Regions from separate parts of the Nonomuraea sp. NPDC049486 genome, predicted to be linked through region 2. Evidence: riboswitches for the same ligand, from Rfam matches in the RefSeq annotation. Region 2 holds a riboswitch; the other holds the start of a gene.
What was found. A riboswitch is a leader RNA that binds a small molecule or an ion and turns the genes downstream of it on or off. The one in region 2 is predicted to bind cyclic di-AMP.
Positions count from the first base shown of each region.

Region 1 (7,667 bases), on a different contig from region 2:
AGTGAGCGCGAGCGGGAGGTGGCGCTGGCCGTGGGGCGGGGCAGGTCCAACGCGGAGATCGGGCGCGAGCTGTTCATGAGCGTCCCCACGGTCAAGGCGCACGTCTCGCGCATCCTGACGAAGCTCGAACTGAACAACAGGGTGCAGGTGGCCCTGCTGGTCTACGACGCCAGTCTCTGACGCACGTCCTGGAGTTCCAGGTTTTGCCCGGCCTTTCCCTTGCGGGCCGGTCCCGTACGGGAGTGACTCCACGCAGGTACGGGCCACACACGCACCGTCGGAACCGCTCGCCTCGTCCGGACGGCGCGAGAGGACGCGCCCGAGTTCCCGAGGAGACGCCTCGCAGGTCGGCGCTGGGGCAGGGGGTGGAAACGGCCGCGGGACCGAGCGCTTACCCGGAAAAGGATGCCCGTTACGGACAGGTACCCGGCAGCCGTACCCTTGTCTGAAAGAGCATGTCATGAAGGGACAGTGGGATGAGCTCAGCGGGTGAAGGCCTGTCTCGCCCGCTTCCCGAGCAGGTGCGACTCAACGTCGTCGACCTGGCCGCCCAGGTTCTCGGCTCGATGCCCGCCGCCGCCGTCCCGCCGCCGCTGCGCGGCATCGCCAAGTTCGATCCGCGCAAGCGTGCCCGCCTGGGTGGCGCGCCCATCGCCGCCCAGCTGGAGAACGACAAGGACTTCCGCGTGGCCGTCGCGGAGCACGTGACCGCCGGGTGGCCGGAGCTCGTCTCGTCGCTGGCCGAGGGCAACGTCCCGCCGGCCGCCGATCCCGTGCTCGTCGCCGCGGCCGCCTACCTCACCCGCCCGCCGGGGTGGGAGGAGATGATCGAGGCCGCCAGGACCGACCTGGAGAGGAACGCCGCCGCCGCCGAGGGCGCGGAGCGCGAGGAGGTCGTGTCCCGGCTGCGCGAGCAGCTCGCCGCGCAGAAGTCGGCGGCCAAGGAGGAGGTCGACCGGCTGCGCGAGCAGCTCAAGGCCGCCCGGGGGGAGAACTCCGACCTGCGCCGCAAGCTCCACGACGCCCGGGAGCGGGCGAAGGCGGCCGTGCAGCGGGCCGAGGCGATGGAACAGACCGCCCAGGACGCCAGGGCCGCGGCCACGGCCGCCGGCAGCGCCGGTGAGACCGAGCTGCGCCGGCTGCGCGAGCGCCTGGCCGACGTGGAGAAACAGCTCGAAGCCTCGCGCAGGGCCGCCCGCGAGGGGCGCAGCATCGAGGACGCCCGCATACGGGTGCTGCTCGACGCGCTGCAGGACGCCTCCGCCGGGCTGCGCAGGGAGCTGGCGCTGCCCACCACCATCTCCAGGCCCGCCGACTCGGTGGCCGCCGTCGCCGGGGAGACGCCGGGCGTGCGGGGGGTGCCGGCCCGCGCACTGGCCGACGACGACCCGCAGCTGCTCGACCAGCTCCTCGCCCTGCCGCAGGTCCATCTGATCATAGACGGCTACAACGTGACCAAGACCGGTTACGGCACTCTCACGCTGGCCGACCAGCGCAACCGGCTGATGACCGGGCTCGGCGGCCTGGTCGCGCAGACCAGGGTCGAGGTGACCGTGGTGTTCGACGGCGCGGAGCTGAACGCGCCGGTGCAGGTCGTCGCGCCGCGCGGGGTGCGGGTGCTGTTCAGCGCGCCGGGGGAGATCGCCGACGACCTGATCCGCCAGCTCGTACGCGCCGAGCCGCCGGGCCGCGCCATGGCCGTGGTCTCCTCCGACCGCGAGGTGGCCGAATCCGTCCGGCGCATGGGAGCCAGACCCGTTTCGTCTGCTTTGCTGCTGCGCAGGCTCGGCCGCGCCTAGATTACAAATCAGTGTTTGGGTGAGACCTCACCTTCCACTTCTGTACTATTTCGCCCCAGATGTATTCCCCCTGGGAGGCGAGCTGTGAGGTTGGGCCGGGCGCCACTGGCCGCGGGTCTCGTGATCGGGCTGATCACTCTCCCCACGGGAGGAGTGGCCGCCGACCCGCAACCGACGATCAGTCAGGCCAAGGCCAAGCTCGAGAAGCTCAACGACAAGGCCGACAAGGTCGTCGATCGCTACAACACGGCGACGGAGAACTACAAGGCCGCCAAGAAGCGCTACGACAAGCTCAACGCCGGCTACAAGCGCAAGCTCGCCACCGTCGCCGAGCTGCGCCAGCAGGTCGTCACGATGGCCGTCGACGGCTACAAGATGGGCCGCGACCTGACCTCGATGCCGACCATGGTGACCGCCGAGAACCCGGGTGACCTGCTCTACCAGATGGCGCTGACGGAGCGGCTGACCGCCGACCGCGCCGGCAGGCTGGCCGCCTTCGACCGGGAGAACCGCGGGCTCAAGACCGAGCGTGACAAGGCCCAGGAGGCTCTGGGCGAGGCCGACGAGGAGCGCGACAAGGTCAAGAAGGAGCGCTCCGAGATCGAGAAGCTGATCGCCCAGCAGAAGAAGCTGCTCAACCGCCTCGGGGCCTACCGCGTCGGCGACCCGAACAGCACCGGCGTCAAGTACACCGGCCCCGCCTCGGGGAGCGCGGCGGCGGTGCTCAACTTCGCGTACGCGCAGATCGGCAAGCCCTACCAGTTCGGCGGCACCGGCCCCGGCGGCTGGGACTGCTCCGGCCTGACGCAGGCCTCGTGGCGCGCGGCCGGCGTCTCCCTGCCGCGTACGACGTGGCAGCAGTGGGCCTGGGGCGCGAGCCGGAGGGTGTCGCTGGACGCCCTGGAGCCCGGTGACCTCATCTTCAGCGAGGGGCTGGGCCACGTGAGCATCTATGCGGGAAACGGCAAGATCGTGCACGCGCCGCAGACCGGTGACGTGGTCAAGGTCGTCCCGCTCTCCGCGTACGGGCGCCGGCTCGTCGGCGCGGTACGCCCGTGAGCCGCTGAAACGTCTGTGACTGATGTGACAGAAGGGCTCTGACACATCGTCAGGGCGGCAAGTGTGAGTATGGTCACATCTGGGTAACGGGACTGGCTTGCCAGCAGGGATCCGCGGGTCTGACAGCGGGCTTGTCAGATCGTCATGTGCTTACCGTGCCTTTGCCAGCCCATGACTTCAGGCGTAGGTTCTGGCGTCGCGGCGGACACTCCATGCCCGCCGCCGGCCATCGCCGCCGCGCCGCCGGCGCCGCGACGTGGACGAACAAGAATCCGCCGGTCACCGCCGCATCTCCGGGAACCTTCACCCGGGTGGTGGCCTGCCGAATCCGTGCAGCCAGGAGGCACGGAGCCGGGGAACCATAGATCCCGTCATTTCAGGGCGGGATCAGGGGTGAATCGGCGCGGCGACGCGCCGTAGGGCGACTTCCAGGCCCGAATCCGTCAGCTAACCCGGTAGGCGTTCGTGGAAGACTCAAGGAGCAATCCTGTCTACCTCCCCTAAGAACCCCCGTCTGTCTCGCCTTGCCGTCAGTGGCGTGGCGCTCAGCATGACCGTGACGGCCGGAGGGCTGGCCCTCCACGTCCCGGCGGCGCAGGCGGACACGGTGATCGCCCCGGCCGGAGCTTCGGTGACGACGGTCGAGGCCGTCAAGACCACTGCTTCCAAGAAGGCGACTTCGAAGAAGGTCCTGTCCAAGAAGCAGGCGAAGGCGGCCCGCCAGAAGGTGAAGGCCCACAAGGCCGTCGCGGTGGCCAAGAAGCAGATCGGTGACCCGTACCGCTACGGGGCCACCGGGCCGCACGCCTTCGACTGCTCAGGTCTCGTCCAGTTCGCCTGGCGGAAGGCCGGGGTCAAGATCCCGCGCGTGACGAACAGCCAGTTCGCGGGCATCAGGAAGAAGGTCTCCTACAAGAACCTGAAGCCGGGTGACCTGATGTTCTTCCGCGGGCTCGGCCACGTGGGCATGTACATCGGCAAGGGCAAGATGGTGCACTCGCCGAGCTCGGGCAAGACGGTGCGCGTCGAGAAGCTGAACGGATGGCGCAAGTCGTCGTTCGCCGGCGCGGTACGCCCCGGTCTGTGACCGATCGCGAAGGCCCCGCCCCTGACTGGGGGCGGGGCCTTCGTGATGCGTGGGACGGGCGTCCCGCCGCTAGCATCGGACAGCATGTCCGGGATCGTGGGCCGTCGAGCGGTGGTGACGGGGCTGGTCCTCGCCGTGGCCGCGGCCGGCGGGGCGGCGCCGGAGTCGTGGTCCGCCGGGGTGCCCGACGAGCTGGCCGGGGTGCGGGAGCTGTGGCGGGGCGAGCTGGGCGTCGCGCGCGGCGAGCGGGCGCTGGTCGCCGGGCAGCGGGCCGATCCCGGGCTGCTGGCCGATCTGGCGCGGCGGGCCGACGCGGCGGGGCGACGGGTGTCGGGCGTGCTGGGCCGGCCCGTGCGCCCGCTGGTGCTGGTGCCCGCGTCAGGAGAGCAGGCCGCGCGGCTGGCCGGCGTCGCCGACGTGCGCGGGCTGGCGGCGGTGGCCGACGGGCGGCGGGTGATCGTGGTGCCCGAGGGTTTCGCGCGGCTCAACCCGACCGGCAGGGACGTGGTGCTCGCCCATGAGCTCACGCACGTCGCCGCTGGCACCGACGGGCTGCCCGGCTGGCTGTACGAGGGATTCGCCGACTACGTGGCCTATCGGGACGCGGGGCTGGCGGTCACCGTGGCGGCGGCCGAACTGGCGGCCGAGGTGCGGGCGGGGCGGCTGCCGGACGAGCTGCCCGGGGCCGGTGACTTCGGCTCCCGGGGGGACGCGCTGGCGCGGGCGTACCAGGAGGCGTGGCTGGCGTGTCGGTTCCTGGCCGAGAGCGCGGGCGAGGGGACTCTGGTGAGGCTCTACCGTGATGCCCAGAGTGTCGGCACCGACCGGGCACTCGCCGCGCGGGGGCTCACGCTCGGCGGCCTGACCCGGGGGTGGCGCGCGTACGTGCGGGACCAGCTGGGGTGAGAGGACGCGAAGTGGACGACGGCCACGACAGGAACGCCGCCGCGGGCGAGCAGGCCGGGACCCGATCCGGCGGCGAATCCGCCCACGAGAACGGTCCGCGCCCGGATGACGGACAGACGCCCCCAACGGACGGCGGGCCGGAGCCCAAGGACGGTGGGGCTGGCCGGAGGGGGCGGCGGCAGGCTGGGGTGGCCGGGGTCGTGCTGGGGGTCGGGATCCTCGTGGTGGTGGGGCTGACGACGCCGTGGCAGGCGCTGCCGGGGGCGCCGGAGGTGGCCGCCGACCCGGCCGCGGACTTCACCGCCGGGCAGATCGCCCGCGCGCAGGCGTTCGACGCGGCCACCGGCATGCCCGGCTACCTGTCGCTCGGCCTGACGCTGGTGTTCGCGGGCCTGCTCGTCGCCACCCCGCTGGGCGCCAGAATCCTCGGGGTGCTGCGCGGGCCGTGGTGGGTGCGGGTCCTGCTGGGGGTGCTCGTGCTCACGGTCGTCGAGGAGGCGCTGCGCTGGCCGCTCGGCGTCTGGTTCGAGACCGTGCTGCGCGACTACGGCCTCTCCACGCAGGACTGGGCGTCCTGGACGGGCGACCGGCTCAAGAGCATCGCCATCAACACGGCTCTGCTGGGCGTGATGGTCGTGGCGGTGGTGGCGCTGGCCCGGCGGTTCAGGCGCTGGTGGATCCCCGCCGCGGCGGGGGCGTTCGCGCTCACCGTGGCGGCCTCCTTCGTCTACCCGGTGGTGTTCGAGCCGGTGTTCAACGACTTCAGGTCCATGCCCGAAGGCCCGCTGCGGACGAACCTGCTGGCGATGGCCGAGCGCGACGGGGTGCCGGTGGAGGACGTGCTGGTGGCCGACGCCTCCCGCCGCACCACCGCGCTGAACGCCTACGTGTCCGGGTTCGGCGCCACCCGCCGCATCGTGGTCTACGACAACCTGCTCAAGGCCCCGCAGCCCGAGGTCGAGCTGGTGGTGGCGCACGAGCTGGGCCACGCGGGGGAGAACGACGTGCTCTACGGCACGCTCGTCGGCGCGCTGGGCGCGGCGCTCGGCGCGATCCTGCTGTTCCTGGTCTTCGGGCCGGTACGCCGGCGCGCCGGGGTCACGTCGATCGCCGACTGGCGCGCGGCGGGCGCGATCCTGGGGTTGATGACGCTGGCGACGTTCCTGTCCGGCCCCGCGCAGAACTTCGTCAGCCGCCACATCGAGGCTAGGGCCGACGCCCACGCCCTGAACCTGACGCGGGATCCGGTCACGTTCGCCGCGATGCAAAAACGCCTGGCAACAGCCAATATTTCCGACTTGTCGCCCGATGCAGTGGAATATGTGCTCTATGCCTCCCATCCCACGGCACCGGAACGGATCGCGATGGCCCGCTCCTGGGCGAAGCTGAACGGCGTCCCCGGCCCGTGACCCGAGTCGTCTTCGTCACCAACGACTTCCCGCCCCGCCCGGGCGGCATCCAGTCGTTCGTGCACGGCCTGGCCCAGCGCACCCCGGGCGCGGTCGTCTACGCCCCCGCCTGGCGCGGGTGCGCCGAGTTCGACCGCCGTCAGCCGTACCCCGTCGTCCGTCACCCCGGGCGGCTCATGCTGCCCGTCCCGTCCGTCGCCCGTACGGCGGCCGAGCTGGTGGCCGGGCACGGCGCGGACACCGTCGTGTTCGGCGCGGCGGCGCCGCTCGGCCTGCTCGCGCCGCGCCTGCGCGCGGCGGGCGCGCGGCGCGTGGTGATGCTCACCCACGGCCACGAGGCGTCGTGGGCGAGCGCGCCAGGTTTCCGCGCGGTGCTGCGCCGCATCGGCGCGCACGCCGACGTGGTCACCTACCTGGGCGAGTACACGCGCGCGCGGCTGGCCCGGGCCATCCCGCAGGACAAGCTGGTACGGCTCGCGCCCGGCGTCGACACCGGCCTGTTCCACCCGGGGGCGGCCAAGGCGGAGCTGGGGCTGGCGGGCAGGCCGGTGGTGGCGTGCGTGTCCAGGCTGGTGCCGCGCAAGGGCCAGGACCGGCTCATCAGGGCCTGGCCGGAGGTGCTCGGCGCGGTGCCGGACGCCGTGCTGCTCCTGGTCGGCGGCGGGCCGCACCGGCGCGCGCTGGAGAAGCTGGCCGGCGGGCACCCGTCGATCGTCTTCACCGGCACCGTCCCGGCCGCCGACCTGCCCGGCTACTACGCCGCCGCCGACGTCTTCGCCATGCCGTGCCGTACCCGATGGGGCGGGATCGACGTGGAGGGGCTCGGCATCGTGTTCCTGGAGGCGGCCGCGACCGGCCTGCCGGTCGTGGCCGGCCGCTCGGGCGGCGCGCCCGAGGCCGTACGCGACGGCGAGACCGGCCTGGTCGTCGACGGCGCGGACCCGGCCCCCGCGGCCCGCGCCGTCGTCGAGCTGCTGACCCGTCCCGAGCAGGCGCGGAAGATGGGCGAGACCGGCCGCGACTGGGTCGTCGGCGAGTGGTCCTGGGACCGGGTCGCCGCCCGCTTCCACGCCCTGCTCTGATTCATCCCTTCGTCGAGCCGAGCGTCAGCCCGGCCACGAAATGCTTGTGCAGCAGCTGGAACACGATCAGCGTCGGCAGCGCCACCAGCACCGATCCGGCGGCCAGCAGGTTGTAGTCGGTGAAGAACTGGCCGCGCAGGTTGTTCAGCGCCGAGGTGACGGGCAGCTTGTCGCCCGACACCATGAGCACCAGCGCCCACAGGAAGTCGTTGTACATCCAGGTGAACTGCAGCGTGCCCAGCGCCGCCAGCACGGGCCTGCACAGCGGCAGCGTCAGCGTCCAGTAGCGGCGCCACAGGCTCGCCCCGTCGACCAGCGCCGCCTC
Region 1 covers NZ_JBFAPV010000002.1:179,240-186,906, forward strand. Annotated here, with positions in the region: gene AB0K05_RS05745 (response regulator transcription factor) at 1-180, shown strand, start outside; gene AB0K05_RS05750 (NYN domain-containing protein) at 477-1,799, shown strand; gene AB0K05_RS05755 (NlpC/P60 family protein) at 1,884-2,858, shown strand; cyclic di-AMP (ydaO/yuaA leader) riboswitch at 3,169-3,335, shown strand; gene AB0K05_RS05760 (C40 family peptidase) at 3,397-3,945, shown strand; gene AB0K05_RS05765 (hypothetical protein) at 4,030-4,851, shown strand; gene AB0K05_RS05770 (M48 family metallopeptidase) at 4,848-6,260, shown strand; gene AB0K05_RS05775 (glycosyltransferase family 4 protein) at 6,257-7,342, shown strand; gene AB0K05_RS05780 (carbohydrate ABC transporter permease) at 7,344-7,667, opposite strand, start outside.
Region 1: another riboswitch for cyclic di-AMP. It lies ahead of AB0K05_RS05760 (C40 family peptidase); the one in region 2 lies ahead of AB0K05_RS42260 (hypothetical protein).

Region 2 (7,667 bases):
CACCCGCGCCGGATAGCCGGCGCCGGCCAGCGACCCGCACACCTCGTCACCGTGCAGGCCGGGCAGGTCCCGGTCGAGCACGATCACGTCGTAACGGGTCACCGAGGTGCGGTCGAGCGCGCTCCGGCCGTCCAGGACCACGTCGACGGCCATGCCCTCGCGGCGCAGCCCCGCCGCGACCGTCAGGGCCAGCTCCTCATGGTCTTCGACCACCAACACCCTCATGATCCCCAGAATGCCCCCATCGCCGGTTACAGCGGGGTAACCGTCACCGTTCCGACCCTGTAACCGGCCCCCGGCTTTCCTGGAGGCACACACGGCCGACCGAAACGGAGACATCATGTTCGGCTCGAAGATCCGCAGGTTCGTCCTGGCCGCCGTCGTCCTGGCCGCCGGCGTGGGCTGGATGGCCGGCTCGGAAGAGGAGCCCGTCAGGGACGGCGAGCAGTTCACCGCCTGCATGCGCGCTCACGGGCTGCCCGGCTTCCCCGAGGTCGTGCTCTCCTCGGACGGGCTGGTCAACCTCGACATCAAGGGTGAGCGCGTCGACGTCCTGTCGGGGAAGTACGGGGCGGCGGTCGAAGCGTGCGATTCACTGCTGCCCGCGGGTTCCCGGTTGCCGGGCGCGCCGACAGCGCCGACAGCGCCGCCGTTCCCGTCCTGACCCGCAGGGCACTGGGCTACGTCCGGGCGGCGATCCACCGATCGGTGGATCGCCGCCTCCGCCGTCCGGCGGCCAGGTCCCGTCTCCTGGTCGGTGTCGGCGGAAGTGCCGGTCGTAGCAGGCTGAATGCGCCAACCACCGAAGGGACGCGCGCATGCCACCAGTGATCGAGGTACGCGACCTCCACAAACGCTATGACGACAAGATCGCGGTCGACGACGTCTCGCTCACCGTCCAGGAGGGTGAGATCTTCGGGATCCTCGGCCCGAACGGCGCCGGCAAGACGACGACCGTGGAGTGCGTCGAGGGCCTCCGCACCCCGGACCGCGGTGAGATCAAGGTGCTCGGGCTGGACCCTCTCCGTGACCGCGCCGAGCTGACCCGCCGGCTCGGCGTCCAGTTGCAGGCCGGCCACCTCCCCGAGCGGCTCCAGGTCGCCGAGGCCCTGGAGCTCTACAGCTCCTTCTATCCCGAGCCCGCCGACTGGCGCGGACTGCTGGACGGCCTCGGCCTGGCGGACAAGGCGAGGACCAGGTACGCCAAGCTGTCCGGCGGCCAGAAACAACGGCTCTCGATCGCGCTGGCGCTCGTCGGCAGCCCCAGGGTGGCGATCCTCGACGAGCTCACCACCGGCCTCGACCCGCAGGCCCGGCGCGACACCTGGGACCTGATCGAGGGCGTGCGCTCTCGCGGGGTGACGATCGTGCTGGTCACCCACTTCATGGAGGAGGCCGAGCGGCTGTGCGACCGGCTCGCGCTGATCGACGCCGGCCGCGTCGTCATGGTGGACACCCCGGCCGGTCTGACCGAGCGGGCGTGCGCCGGGCAGCGGATCCAGTTCCGCCCGTCCAGGCCGATGGACGACCGCCTGCTGACGAGCCTGCCCGACGTCTCCGGCGTCACCCGCAGGGGAGAGCTGGTCATCGTCAACGGCAACGACAACGCGCTCAACGCCGTCACCACCGTGCTGGCCCGCAACCGGATCGTGGCCCATCAACTGCGCGTCGAGCAGGCGAGCCTGGAGGACGCGTTCGTCCGGCTGACCGGCAAGCGTCCCGGCCCCCGGTGACACATCAGAGAGAGGCCCCCATGCCCATGTCAGCATCGAAGACCGCCGAGCGGGGTTCCGCGACCTGGCGGCTCATCAAGGCCGAGAGCACGTTGTGCGTCCGGGACAAGGTCGGCCCCCTGTGGGGCATCGGCTTCCCGCTGATCCTGCTGGTCATCCTCGGCAGCGTCTCCGATCTGCGGACGCCCGTGGAGGGCGGCGGCGGCCTGACGTACTTCGACCTCTACGTCCCTGTTCTGGTTCTGTTCAACCTGGCCATCCTGGCCACGGCCTCCCTGCCGACCACGCTCGCGGGATACCGGGAGAACGGCGTGCTGCGGCGCATGCGGACCACCCCGGTCGGCCCCGCCCGCGTGCTCGCCGCCCAGCTCGTGGCCAACTTCGCCATCGCGGTCGTCGCGATGGTCCTGTTCCTCGCGGTGGCCGGGTTCGGCTTCGGCGTCGGCCTGCCGGAGCACCTTCCCGGTTTCGCCCTCGCCTGGCTGCTCGCGGCGGCCGCGCTGCTCGCGATCGGCCTGCTGATCACCGCGCTCGCGCCCGGGCGCGGCCCGGCCACGGCGATCGGCACGGTGCTGTTCTTCCCGATGATGTTCTTCGCCGGACTGTGGGTGCCGATCTCGCAGATGCCGCCGCTGCTGCGGGACATCGCCCACTACACCCCGCTCGGCGCGGGCATGGGGGCGTTCCAGGACGCGTACCAGGGTCACTTCCCGTCCACCGTGCCGCTGCTGACCCTGGCGGCCTACGCGGTGGTGTGCGCGTCCGTCGCGATCCGCTGGTTCCGCTGGGAATAGCCGCCCGGAATAGAATCCGGCAAGGGAGAGGGAGCCTTGAAGACTTCGCCACAGCCGCCGTTCCTTCTGGTCAACGTGGTGCCCTACGCGCTGCTGGCGCTCCTCGTCGCGATCCTGCTGGTCGTGGAGGACTGGACGGGCTCCTTGCTCGTCGACCTCGGTCTGTGCGCCCTGGCCGCCGCGTGGATGCTCGGCATGTTCACCCTGCGTCCCGGCTGGTGGGGCCGGCTACGGACCATGGGGGTGTTCGTCGCGGGGCTGCTCGTGATCACCGCGGTCCTGGTGATCCGTCATCCCCTCTTCGGGCTCCTCACCCCCGCCGCCTACATCTACTCCTTCACGGTCCTGCGCTGGCCGTGGCGGCTGCTGGGGGTGGCCGCCACGGCGGTCCTGGCCGGTACCGCGCAGGCGTCCAACATCCCCAGGACCGACGTCCTCGGCCTGACGCTGGCCGTGATCGTCATCGCCTTCAACATCGCCATGATGTGCGCCTGCGCCTGGGGCCTGTGGCTCGCCGAGAAGGAGGAGGAGCGGCGCGAGCAGACCCTCGGAGAGCTGAGCCGGACGAACCGGCTGCTGGAGGCGTCGCTCGCCGAGAACGCCGGCCTGCACGCCCAGCTGCTCGCCCAGGCGAGGGAGGCGGGCGTGCTCGACGAGCGCCGGCGGATGGCCCGCGAGATCCATGACACCCTGGCGCAGGGGCTCACCGGCATCATCGCGCAGCTCCAGGCGGCCGAGCAGATGCACGAGGTCCCGGCGCCGTGGCGCCGGCCCTTCGACGCCGTCAAGAACCTGGCGAGGGAGAGCCTGGCCGAGGCGCGGCGCTCGGTCGACGCGCTCCGGCCCGAGCCGCTGCGGACCGCGCGCCTGAGCGACGCCCTCGCCGACGTCGCCGGCCGGTGGTCGAGGCTGCACGGGCTCGCCGTTCAGGTCACGACGACCGGCACGGCGCTGCCGATGACACCGGAGGCCGAGTTCGCGCTGCTGCGCACGGCCCAGGAGGCACTGGCCAACGTGGCCAAGCACGCGCACGCCACCAGGGTCGGCGTGACCCTGTCCTACCTGGACCACGAGGTCGCGCTGGACGTACGTGACGACGGCAGGGGCTTCGACCCCGCGGGTCTCGACACGGACGGCGGGTCACCGCCGCCCCGCGGCGGCGGATTCGGCCTGACCATCATGCGTCAGCGCGTCGAAGGACTGTCCGGCACGCTGCGGATCGAGTCCGAGCCCGGAGCCGGCACCGGGATCTCGGCCTGCGTCCCCACCCTGCCGGCCGGGAGCCACGCATGACCGATCACGCGGCCACGGTCCGGTTGTTGATCGCGGACGACCATCCCGTCGTCAGGGACGGGCTGAGCAGCATGTTCGCCTCCGCGCCGGGATTCGAGGTGCTGGGCGAAGCGGCGGACGGCGCCGCGGCCGTACGGCTCGCCCAGGAGCTCCGGCCCGACGTGATCCTGATGGACCTGCGCATGCCGGGCATGGACGGGTTGACCGCGATCAACGAGCTGACCAGGCTGGGCGTCACCGCGCGCGTGCTGGTCCTGACGACCTACGACACCGACACCCATGTCCTCCCGGCGATCGAGGCGGGGGCGACCGGCTACCTGCTCAAGGACTCTCCCCGGGAGGAGTTGCTGCGAGGCGCGCGGGCCGCCGCCAAGGGAGAGAGCGTGCTGTCCCCCTCGGTGGCGGCACGGCTGATGAACCGGGTCAGGACCCCCGCGCCGCAACTCCTCAGCCGTCGTGAGCTCGAGGTCCTCGAACTCGTGGCGGCCGGGAACACCAACCGTGAGGCGGCCGCCCGGCTGTTCATCACCGAGGCCACGGTCAAGAGTCACCTTCTGAACATCTACGCCAAGCTGGGCGTGGGGGACCGCGCCGCCGCCGTCACCGAGGCGTTCCACCGAGGGCTGCTCGTCCCGCGATGACGCTGGAGATCCCCTTCTCAGTGCATCGAGATGTGCACGTGGTCGAAGTGGTTCTCGGTGATGCTGCCCCGGTCGGACATGCCGCTCCAGCCCGAGCCGTGGTTGATCCGCTGCTTCCAGATCACGTACTTCACGCCCAGCTTGCCGCGGTTCTGCACGGCCCATTCGGCGATGCGGTCGCCGAGGGCCGTGTTGGTCCCTGACGGCATCGAGCCGCCGGTGCTCATCATGAAGTCGCAGGCCCGGCCCAGCGGATGCTCGCCGCTCGACCCGGAGCGGAAGCAGCCCACGCTGAACGGCAGGGCGAAGTTCTTCGCGATCTCGGTCTTCATCAGCCGGGTGCGGGGCGTGATGTTGTCGGCGCCCGACGGGAGCTGCGGCGCCCAGGTGCCGTCGGAACGGCGGCCGGTGGCGATCGGCACCAGATCTTCCAGCTTCTTCTCGATGTCCTTGATGACGCCCTCGGCCTCTTCGCGCTGGCCGGCCACCTCGGCGGCGTCGGACTCGATCTCCTTGGTCAGCGCCGTGGCCTCGTCGGCCGCCTTCTTCGTCTCGTCGCGGGCCTCGGCCACCTTGTCGACCAGCGCCTGCTGCTCGGCCGTGAGCTGCGCCAGCAGGGCGGCGTTGCGGCCGTCGGGCAACTGGATCAGGCTCGGCAGCTGCATGCCACCGCTCTGGTACTGCAGCAGGGCCAGCTCGGCGACCCGGTCCTCGGCGGAGCTCAGGGTCTGCTCGGCGGTGGCCAGCCGTTTGTCGGCCTCCTCCGCCGCCTTGCGGGCCTCGGCCAGCTCGACGCGCTTGAGGTTGTAGCGCTCGATCAGCTTGTCGACCTTGGCGTTGAGCTGCTTCAGCTCCCTGCGGAGCTGCTGCTCGCCGGGCTTGGGGTCCGCCGCCGCGGACGTGGTAAGGGCCGGGGTGAAAAGCACCGCCGCGGCGGTGACGAAACCGATGGCAAGATGCGCGGGGGACGCTGCCGCCACGTGATGGGTCCTCTCCCTCTGCCGGCCGGGTTAGCTGACGGGTTCGGGTACGGGAGCGCTCCCTACCACCGAAGTGGATTCACCCCAAGTGCGATTGGGTCCCCGGCTCCTGGGCAACTCGCCCAGGATTAGGCATGTTCACACGGCGCTTTACGGTCGTGCTGGAAGGGATAGTAGTGGTAGATCACAAGTAATGCGAGTCAAACGGAAATCTCTTAGTGATCTACCTGTGATCGAAGCATGCGTGCGGCTTCTTCGGGGAGCACGTCGTTGACGAACGCGCCCATGGCCGACTCGGATCCTGCCAGATACTTCAGCTTGCCCGGGGCCCGCCTGATGGAGAACAGCTCCAGGTGCAGGTAGCCCAGCTCGCGGTCCTGCCGGACCGGCGCCTGGTGCCAGGCCGAGATGTACGGCATCGGCACCCCGAACAGCCCGTCCAGCGCGCGCAGCACCGAGGTGTAGAGCGGGGCGAACGCGGACCGCTCGGCCTCCGACAGCGCCGCCAGGTCGGGCACCTGCCGGTGCGGGTAGAGGTGCACCTCGAACGGCCAGCGCGCGGCCGCCGGCACGAACGCCGTCCACAGCTCGTTGGCCGCCACCACCCGGACCCCGGCCTCCCGCTCGGCGGCCAGCACGTCCGCGTACAGGTTGCGGCCCTGTCGCCGCTCCGCGTACCGCCGGGCCGCCCCGAGCTGCAGTTTGGTGCGCGGCGTCACGTACGGGTACGCGTAGATCTGCCCGTGCGGGTGGAAGAGCGTGATGCCGATCTCCTCGCCCCGGTTCTCGAAGCAGAAGACCTGCTCGACGCCCTCCAGTGCGGACAGCTCGGCCGTACGGTCGGCCCAGGCCTCCATGACCAGCTCCACCCGGTCGTCGGAGAGCTGGGAGAAGGACGAGTCGTGCGTCGAGGTGAAGCACACCACCTCGCACCGCCCCATGCCCGGCCGGACCTCGCTCAGCCCCCCGACATCCTGATAAGTCCCGAGATTGCCGGAGAAGGAGGGGAAGCGGTTCTCGAACACGACCACGTCGTAGTCGTACGCCGGGATCTCCGACGCCCGCGTGTCGGACGACGGGCACAGCGGGCACTCGTCGGGCGGCGGCAGGAACGTCCGGGTCTGCCGGTGGCCCGCCATCGCGATCCACTCCTCGGTCAGCGGGTCGTAGCGCAGCTCCGACGCCACCGGCCGCGGGTCCAGCGGCCGCCGGTCGATCGCGCTGCGGTCGGCGCCGTCGCTCCGGTCGAAGTAGATGAGCTCCCGGCCGTCGGCCAGCTCGGTGATGGTGCGCTTCACGCCGCCCCCTCTGCGATGATCAACTCTCCGGCCCTGTCGGCCAGCTCCCTGCGTGCCTCCTCGGGCAGCCCCGCGTCGCTGATGACCACGTCGGCCTCCGTCAGCTCGGCGATGGTGCTGATGCCGACCGTGTTCCACTTGGTGTGGTCGGCCGGCACCACGAGCCGGTGCGCGGCGCTGACCAGCTCACGGTCGGTCTCGGACTCCAGCAGGTTGGGAGTGGTGAACCCGGCGCGCAGGCTCATCCCGTGCACCCCGAGGAAGAGCGTGTCGACGTGCAGGCGGCGGATCGCGGCCACCGCGACCGGGCCGACAAGCGCGTCGGAGGGGGTGCGCACGCCGCCGGTGAGCACGACCGTGCGGTCGGCGCGGGCGTTGCGGTGGAAGACGTCGGCCACCGGGATCGAGTTGGTGATCACGGTGAGCTCGGGCACGCCGATCAGATGGTGGGCCAGCGCCCAGGTGGTGGTGCCGGCGGACAGGGCGACCGCGGTGCCGGGGCGCACGAGCTGGGCCGCGCGGCGCGCGATGGCCTCCTTCTCCTGCTGCTGCCTGGCCGACTTGGCGGTGAAGCCGGGCTCCTCGGTGGAGCCGGGACCGACCGCGGTGGCGCCGCCGTGGACCTTCTCCAGCAGCCCCCGGTCGGCGAGCACCTCCAGGTCCCGGCGGATGGTCATGTCGGAGACGCCGAGCTCGCGCACGAGGTCGGCCACCCGGACACCGCCCTTGCTGCGCACGCGTTCGAGGATCGCCTGCTGGCGCTGCTGTGCGAGCACGCCCCCGCTCCTTCCAACAGATTCCACCAAATTATGACACGAATATGTTGGGGAATGTTAGGTAACCCCAGGCCTTGCCGGGAAGCCGGTGAAGAGGGACGTTGGGTTGGATCCCGTACCCCGACCACCGGGAGGTGACCGTATGGCCAGGC
Region 2 covers NZ_JBFAPV010000027.1:12,943-20,609, reverse strand. Annotated here, with positions in the region: gene AB0K05_RS42290 (response regulator transcription factor) at 1-225, opposite strand, end outside; gene AB0K05_RS42285 (hypothetical protein) at 341-664, shown strand; gene AB0K05_RS42280 (ABC transporter ATP-binding protein) at 819-1,733, shown strand; gene AB0K05_RS42275 (ABC transporter permease) at 1,754-2,527, shown strand; gene AB0K05_RS42270 (sensor histidine kinase) at 2,564-3,820, shown strand; gene AB0K05_RS42265 (response regulator transcription factor) at 3,817-4,461, shown strand; gene AB0K05_RS42260 (hypothetical protein) at 4,479-5,441, opposite strand; cyclic di-AMP (ydaO/yuaA leader) riboswitch at 5,447-5,586, opposite strand; gene galT (galactose-1-phosphate uridylyltransferase) at 5,657-6,739, opposite strand; gene AB0K05_RS42250 (DeoR/GlpR family DNA-binding transcription regulator) at 6,736-7,515, opposite strand.